2 regions of the Rhodoferax sp. GW822-FHT04A08 genome follow, and region 1 is predicted to be linked to the other one. Evidence: predicted binding sites of a transcription regulator. Region 1 holds the regulator's gene; the other holds the start of a gene.

Region 1 (4,028 bases):
GCTTGGGTGATAGAGGCTGCCAGTTTGGGCGCGGCTTTGGTGCGCTGGCCCGACAGCACCTTTGCTTCGGCCATATAGGCCGCGTGCGCCTTGCGCTCGGCCTTTTCCAAGCCTTGCAGATCGGTGGCGGCGTCCAGCTGGGCCAGCTCTTCGCGCCATGAGGTGAGCAGGGTTGGCAACTCTTCGGGGGCGCGTTTATAGCGGCGCGCCAGGGACACCCACAATGTCATGCGGGCATCCAGTTCGGCCAGCCGTTCGGGATCGAGTTCGGTGCGCCTTGCATAGCCGCGCAGGGTGCGCACCACGTCTTCCACCTGGGCCACACTGCTGGAAAGTGCCGCGACAGGTTCGGCAAAGTCGGGCTCCAGGTGGGCCTGGTGTTGCAAGGCCAGCAGCGCTGCATTCAAGGCGTGCAGGGCATTGGTGTCGGCGTCTTCCAGCAATTCCACCACGCCTTGTGCGGCGTCCAGCAGGGCCTGCCCATTGGCCAGACGGCTGTGGTTGGTGTTGAGTTCGGGCCATTCGTCGGCCTGCGGGTTGAGCTTTTCCAGCTCGCCGATCTGCCAGGCCAGACGCTCACGCTCACGTTGCAGCGAGTCCTGTGCTTGCGTGGCTTTTTCCAGTGCAGCCTGGGCAGTGCGCCACGCGGCCCAGAGCTGGCTGAGTGTGGCTGTGGAAATCTTGGCGTACGCGTCGAGCAGTCCGCGTACCGCATCGGGTCGGGTCAGGCTTTGCCAGGCGTGCTGTCCATGGATGTCCAGCAACTGCTCGCCGATGCTGCGCAGCTGCTGCGCGGTGGCCGGGCTGCCATTGACCCAGGCGCGGCTCTTGCCCTGGGTGTCCACCGTGCGGCGCAGCAGCAGCGAGTCGCCCGCTTCAAAGCCAGCTTCATCCAGCAGGGCCTGCAAGGCTGGCGCATGGTCAAACTCTGCGCTCACGTCCGTGCGCGAGGCGCCTTCGCGGATCACTCCCACATCGGCACGCGCACCTGTGACCAGCTGGAGCGCGTCCACCAAAATGGATTTGCCCGCGCCCGTTTCGCCGGTCAGCACGGTGAAACCGCGCTCCAGCTCCAGCTCCAGTTCGCTGACGATGACAAAGTCCCGCAGGACGATGCGCTTCAAGGCCATGGCTCAGACTACCCCTTCATTCCAATGCATTTTCTGACGCAGCGTATCAAAGTACGACCAACCTTTGGGATGTAAGAACTTCACCCGGTGCTCGGAGCGCGTGACCACAATGCGGTCGCCGTGCATCAGGGATGCCAGACTTTGCGTATCAAAGCTGGCGCTGGCATCGCGCCCGGCAACGATCTCCACCGCGATTTCGCCCGCGCTGGTCAGCACAATGGGCCGGTTGGACAGGGTGTGCGGCGCGATCGGCACGATCACCCAGCCGTCAATGGCTGGATGCATCAGTGGCCCGCCAGCGGACAACGAATAGGCGGTAGAGCCGGTGGGGGAGGCGATGATCAGGCCGTCGGCGCGCTGGTTCGCCACAAAGTGCCCATCCACCTCCATGCGCAACTCCACCATGCCCGAACTGGCGCCGCGGTTGACCACCACGTCGTTCATGGCCAGCGCGCTGAAGACGCAAGTGCCATCGCGAACGACCCGGCCCTGAATCAGGCTGCGCTGGTCTTCCATGTAGTCACCCGCCAGCATGGGCGCCAATACTGCCTTGTACTGACCAAAGGGGATATCGGTGATGAAGCCCAGCCGACCCTGGTTGATACCGATCAGCGGCACCTTGTAGGGCGCCAACTGGCGGCCCACACCCAGCATGGTGCCATCACCACCCACCACCAGACACAGGTCGCATTGCTGGCCAATCGCGTCCACATTCAGTGTGGCATAGCGCGTCATGCCCATGTTGGAAGCGGTTTCGGCCTCCAGATACAGGTCGCAGCCCAGGTCCAGAACGTAGTTGGCGATTTCCTCCAGCGCCTGGCGAGAATGCGCGCCAGCCGGCCCGGAAATGGTGCTCTGGTACTTGCCGACCAAAGCGACTTGGCGAAATTGAGACAGCGACTTCATTCGCAAATTAGAGCACTAAAATGTTTACATGCTCGATGAACGTTCCAAGTTGTTGCTGAAAGCTCTGGTAGAGCGCTACATAGCCGACGGACAACCTGTTGGCAGCCGCACACTGTCAAAAGCATCGGGCCTGGAACTGTCGCCTGCCACCATCCGCAATGTGATGTCGGATCTGGAGGAACTGGGGCTCATCGTCAGCCCCCACACTTCGGCCGGGCGCATACCCACGGCGCGCGGCTATCGCCTGTTTGTGGACACCATGCTCACGGTGCAGCCTTCGCAATATGCATCGCACAGCCTGGCTCCGGACCAGCCGCAAAAGGTCATCTCCAATGCGGCCAACCTGCTGTCCAACCTGTCGCAGTTTGTGGGTGTGGTGATCGCGCCACGCCGCACATCGACCTTTCGCCACATGGAGTTTTTGCGCCTGTCGGAGAAACGACTGCTGGTCATCATTGTCTCGCCCGACGGCGATGTGCAAAACCGCGTGATCTTCACCGAGGTGGACTACTCACAGTCCCAATTGGTGGAAGCGGCCAATTTCCTCAACAGCAACTACGTGGGGCTGGACATCGACCAGGTCCGTACGCGCCTTCAGGGGGAGGTGGAAAGCCTGCGCTCCGAGATAGCCAATCTGATGCAGGCGGCGGTGAACGTCAGCTCGGAGGCCATGAGCAATACCGAGGATGAGGTGGTGATCGCTGGTGAGCGCAACCTGCTCTCCGTGTCCGACTTTTCCAGCGATATGAGCCATTTGCGGCGCGCCTTTGACCTGTTCGAGCAAAAGGCCCAGCTCATGCGTCTGCTGGACATCGCCGGTCAGGCTGAAGGAGTGCGCATCTACATTGGCGGCGAGAGCCAGGTGGTGCCGTTTGAGGAGCTATCCATCGTCAGCAGCCCCTACGAAGTGGATGGCAAGGTGGTGGGTACGTTGGGCGTTATCGGCCCAACACGCATGCCCTATGACCGCATGATCCAGATTGTGGACATTACGTCCAAATTGGTCAGCAACGCGCTAAGCCACCACAGCAAATAGGGCTGCGGGGCGCTGGCGGGGCCGTCAGGCCAGTGAAATGGCGTTCAGGCCGAATTCGTGCATGCCCTCGCGCAGCTCTTCAATGGAGACGATGAAGTGCTTGGAAACAATGGTGACGGCATCATTGTTGGCCGCCTGCTCCAGTGGAATGAAGGAGCGGGTGTCATTGAGCAGATCCTGCAGCCGGTGTTCCTTGGGCAGGTGAATGTAACCGCGGTAGCGTGAACCATCGTGCATCAGCACGGAAACCAGGATGGCGTTCGTTTCTTTACGCGGATCGCTTGATGATTGAGTCATGGAATTCCCCCTTGCCGTTGCCGACAATGCGCACTTGTTTGCCAGAGATTCTATCCAGCCTGGGTCCTTTTGAGAGGGTTTTCACGGATGCTGATGTTGCGCCCAGGTTTGGTGCGGCGTCAACCCCATTACAATCTCGCCTTCGGTTGGGCCGTTAGCTCAGTTGGTTAGAGCAGAGGACTCATAAGTGCGCCTTGGATAGGGCGCTTTTTCGTGGTATTCGAAGGAATACGTCCCTGGGGAATGGGGACTAAAGCAGCGACTTAGCTGACCGAAGGCAAACGTGGCGACACGAGCCTGAAATCAGCGATACCTGATGGGGAAAGCCCAAATGGGACAACAGCATGTCGTTAAAAGGCGAGTGAGGGGTAATTTGCAGCCCCGAGAGGTTCGTCAGCTATGCAAGGTATGGTGAAGGTTGAATTACTTGAACTCTAGTCCGACCGGGGTATGTTCGACAACCCTCAGACACGCAAGTTTACGTCTGAGATTTACGGTCGGGGGTGACGATTATGAGCACCCCCGAATCCTCCCGTAAGAACGGCTCCCAAGTAGGGATGACAAGGACGAAAAGAGCACCTAACCCTTGACAACGGAAAAGTGTTAACCAAGGGATTGCCTACGGGAAGTAATTCCTAGAAGTGATCAAAACTCCAGAG
Region 2 (4,028 bases), on a different contig from region 1:
ACATTGCGCAGGTTGCGCGTTTCGGGGACAAGGACATTGCACGCTTGCTCGAGGACGCCGGCATTGTCCGGCATCGCGGAAAAATCGAAGCGGCCATCAATAATGCGCGTTGTGCTGAGAAGCTGCTGGAGTCTGAACGCTCACTCGCAGCGTACTTCTGGAAATTCGAGCCACCGGCGTCCAGTCGCCCCAAACGCATCACCCGCGATACGCTGCGCGCCATGACCCAGAATGCCGAATCCGTTGCACTCTCCAAGGACCTGAAAAAGCGCGGCTGGAAATTCGTCGGCCCCACCACCATGTACGCCTTCATGCAGGCCATGGGCTTGGTCAATGACCATGAGGAAAGCTGCTTTGTGCGTGAAGCAGCGCTCAAGGCCCGCAAGCAGTTCGATCCCAACAAGCTTTAACAAGAAGCAAGTACCCAAAACAAAACCCCGCAGAGCGCTAGCCCTGCGGGGTTTTGTTCATGCGGCTGAGTGAAACAGGTCCACTCAGGTAAGGAGCAATTACATGCCCATGCCGCCCATGCCGCCCATACCACCCATATCACCACCGCCCATGCCGCCGCCAGCAGCGGATTCGGACTTGGGAGTCTCGGCAACCATGCATTCGGTTGTGAGCATCAGGGAAGCCACGGATGCAGCGTTCTGCAGAGCAGTACGTGTCACCTTGGTGGGGTCCAGAATACCCATTTCGATCATGTCGCCGTAGGTGTCGTTGGCAGCGTTGAAGCCGTAGTTGCCCTTGCCAGCCATCACAGCGTTCACCACCACAGAAGCTTCACCGCCTGCGTTGTAAACGATTTCGCGCAGAGGAGCTTCGATAGCCTTCAGCACCAGGGCAATGCCGTGGTCTTGGTCAGCGTTGTCACCCTTGATGGTGCCGGCAGCTTGCTTGGCGCGCAACAGAGCCACGCCACCGCCAGCCACGATGCCTTCTTCCACAGCAGCGCGGGTAGCGTGCAGGGCGTCTTCCACGCGGGCTTTCTTTTCCTTCATTTCGACTTCGGTGGCAGCGCCAACCTTGATCACGGCAACACCGCCGGCCAGCTTGGCCACGCGCTCTTGCAGTTTTTCACGGTCGTAGTCGCTGGTAGCTTCTTCGATTTGCACGCGCACTTGCTTGACGCGGGCTTCGATGTCAGCAGCGGCGCCAGCGCCGTCGATGATGATGGTGTTTTCCTTGCCCACTTCGATGCGCTTGGCGGAACCCAGGTCAGCCAGAGTCACCTTTTCCAGGGTCAGGCCGATTTCTTCTGCGATCACCTTGCCACCGGTCAGGATGGCGATGTCTTCCAGCATGGCCTTGCGACGGTCGCCGAAGCCAGGAGCCTTCACAGCCACAACCTTCAGGATGCCGCGGATGGTGTTGACCACCAGAGTTGCCAGGGCTTCGCCTTCGACATCTTCAGCAATGATCAGCAGGGGGCGGCCAGCCTTTGCAACTTGCTCCAGGGTGGGCAGCAGGTCACGGATGTTGCTGATCTTCTTGTCGAACAGCAGCACAAAGGGGTTGTCCAGAATCGCAGATTGCTTTTCGGGGTTGTTGATGAAGTAGGGAGACAGGTAGCCGCGGTCGAATTGCATGCCTTCAACGACGTCGAGTTCGTTTTGCAGGCTCTTGCCGTCTTCCACGGTGATCACGCCTTCCTTGCCGACCTTGTCCATTGCGCTGGCAATGATGTCACCAATGGAAACATCGCTGTTGGCGGAGATGGAGCCAACCTGGGCGATTTCCTTGGAGGTGGTGGTGGGCTTGGAAGCCTTCTTCAGCTCGGCGATCAGGGCTTCCACAGCCTTGTCGATACCGCGCTTCAGGTCCATGGGGTTCATGCCGGCGGCCACATATTTCATGCCTTCGCGCACGATGGCTTGCGCCAGCACGGTAGCGGTAGTGGTGCCGTCACCAGCGTTGTCAGAAGTCTTGGAAGCAACTTCTTTGACCATCTGTGCGCCCATGTTCTGCAGCTTGTCCTTGAGTTCGATTTCCTTGGCCACGGACACACCGTCCTTGGTCACGGTGGGGGCGCCGAAAGAGCGCTCCAGAACTACGTTACGGCCTTTGGGGCCCAGTGTCACCTTGACTGCGTTAGCCAGGATGTTCACGCCTTCAACCATGCGTGCGCGGGCTTCGCCGCCGAAAATTACGTCTTTTGCTGCCATGTGATTTCTCCGAATTCAGTAAATTAAAAAAGTAAGTAACGAGGGTACTTTTGGCTGCGGCCCGGGGCTACGCCCCTTAACTTTGCTGCGCAAAGTTAGCCTGCGCCGAAAGTAAATTGCTGCGCAATTTACTTTTCAACCACAGCGAAGAGGTCGTCTTCCTTCATCACCAGCAGTTCGTCGCCGTCCACCTTGACGGTCTGGCCGCTGTACTTGCCGAACAGAACGCGGTCACCAATCTTGACAGTCAGGGCAGCGAGTTCGCCCTTGTCATTGCGCTTGCCGGGACCAACAGCCAGCACTTCGCCTTGATCAGGCTTTTCAGCAGCGTTATCGGGGATGACGATGCCGGAGGCAGTTTTGGTTTCGCTTTCAACGCGTTTGACAATCACGCGGTCGGCCAATGGGCGCAGTTTCATGAGGAATCTCCTTGGTTTTGAAACAGAGGTCAATGCAAAGTGCCAACGCCAAAGCGTCAGCACCCAGGTTGTTTTCAGTCGGCAATGTTAGCACTCGCCTGACTTGAGTGCTAATCATACGGGTTTTTTGGTCGTTTTCAAGGGCTGGTCAGCCCGACCTTGGTCGAAATACCGGACTGCGAAAGGCGCACCAGCAGCGCAGCAAATGAGGCACCTGCGGCCAAAAAGGTCACCGCTACCCATCCCCACTGAGCCAGCAACGTGCTGCCCAGGGCGGCACCAGTGGCCATTCCAACGAACATACCAACCATCAGCACGGCATTCAGTCGGCTACGGGCGGCGGGTTCAATGCCGTACACAATGGTCTGGTGTGCGATCAGCGCTGCCTGTACGCCCAGATCGAATGTGACCGCACAAACCACCAACAGCACCAACTGCGCATGGCTTGATAGCCAAGGCGCCATGGCCATGGCCACAAAGGACAACATCACCAAGCCTGCACCCAAACGGGTCACCAACTCCGGTCCACGCTTGTCAGCCAGTCGTCCGGCCAGCGGGGCGGCCAGTGCACCTGAAGCGCCAGCCAAACCGAAAGCTCCTGCGGCCGAACTGCCCAGATGGAAAGGCTCCGAGTGCAACATGACCGCCAGCGTGGACCAGAATGCGCTAAAGGCTACCGACAGCAAACCCTGGGCCAATGCAGCCCGGCGCAGGGCGGGGTAGCGGCGCCATAGATTGCCCAATGAACCCAACAAGGCAGCGTAGGGTAGGGATGTCGTTGGTTTGAAATGGGGCAGTCCCCGCATGGCCGCCACGCCAATGGCGGCAACGCTGGCCGCCGCCGCAAAGAACATGGTGCGCCAGCTGAAGTGCTCCGCCACAAAGCCGCTCACTACCCGGGATAGCAAGATGCCCAGGAGCAACCCGGTCATGACGGTGCCCACCACCCGTCCCCGATACGCCACGGGCGCCAGCGTGGCAGCGGCAGGAACGATGTCCTGTGCCATGGTTGCAGTGATTCCAATTGCCAGGCTGGCAACGAGCAATACTTGTATGGACGGTGCCAGGGCAGCCAGCAAAAGGGCCAGCACCAAAAGCGCAGCCTTGCCCAGAATGATGCTGCGGCGGTCAAACCGGTCGCCCAGCGGCGCCAGAAGAAAAAGTCCCAGGGCGTAACCCAGTTGGGTCAGCGTGGGTACCCAGCCGATGGCGCGGGTTGATGCGCTGAGTTCATCGCCGAGTACGCCCAGCATGGGCTGGCTGTAATACAGAGAGGCCACACTGAGCCCCGCCCCGGTGGCCAGTAGCAGTACCAGCGTTGCAGGAAGCTCGGTTTCAGGCGCTGGTTGTGTACCGTTGCCAGGCGCTGGGTCTTTATTGAAATTCGATGGTTGCATAACCGACATGTGTCTTTTCCTTCAGGATATTTGGAGCATGGCTGCAT

The links. Region 1 encodes HrcA, which represses chaperone genes, less so after heat shock. Its sites were predicted from a motif close to TTAGCACTCNNNNNNNNNGAGTGCTAA; they were not measured.
Region 2: groES (co-chaperone GroES) is a predicted target of HrcA. The motif match lies at 2,672-2,698, and genes of this name have one in related genera.

Annotation. Positions count from the first base shown of each region.
Region 1 is NZ_JBXAMW010000014.1:90,559-94,586, forward strand. It holds gene recN (DNA repair protein RecN) at 1-1,130, opposite strand, end outside; gene AC1RMF_RS21410 (NAD kinase) at 1,134-2,036, opposite strand; gene hrcA (heat-inducible transcriptional repressor HrcA) at 2,065-3,072, shown strand; gene AC1RMF_RS21420 (DUF6812 domain-containing protein) at 3,097-3,369, opposite strand.
Region 2 is NZ_JBXAMW010000002.1:51,393-55,420, reverse strand. It holds gene AC1RMF_RS04820 (DNA-3-methyladenine glycosylase I) at 1-410, shown strand, start outside; gene groL (chaperonin GroEL) at 510-2,165, opposite strand; gene groES (co-chaperone GroES) at 2,294-2,584, opposite strand; gene AC1RMF_RS04805 (MFS transporter) at 2,722-3,990, opposite strand.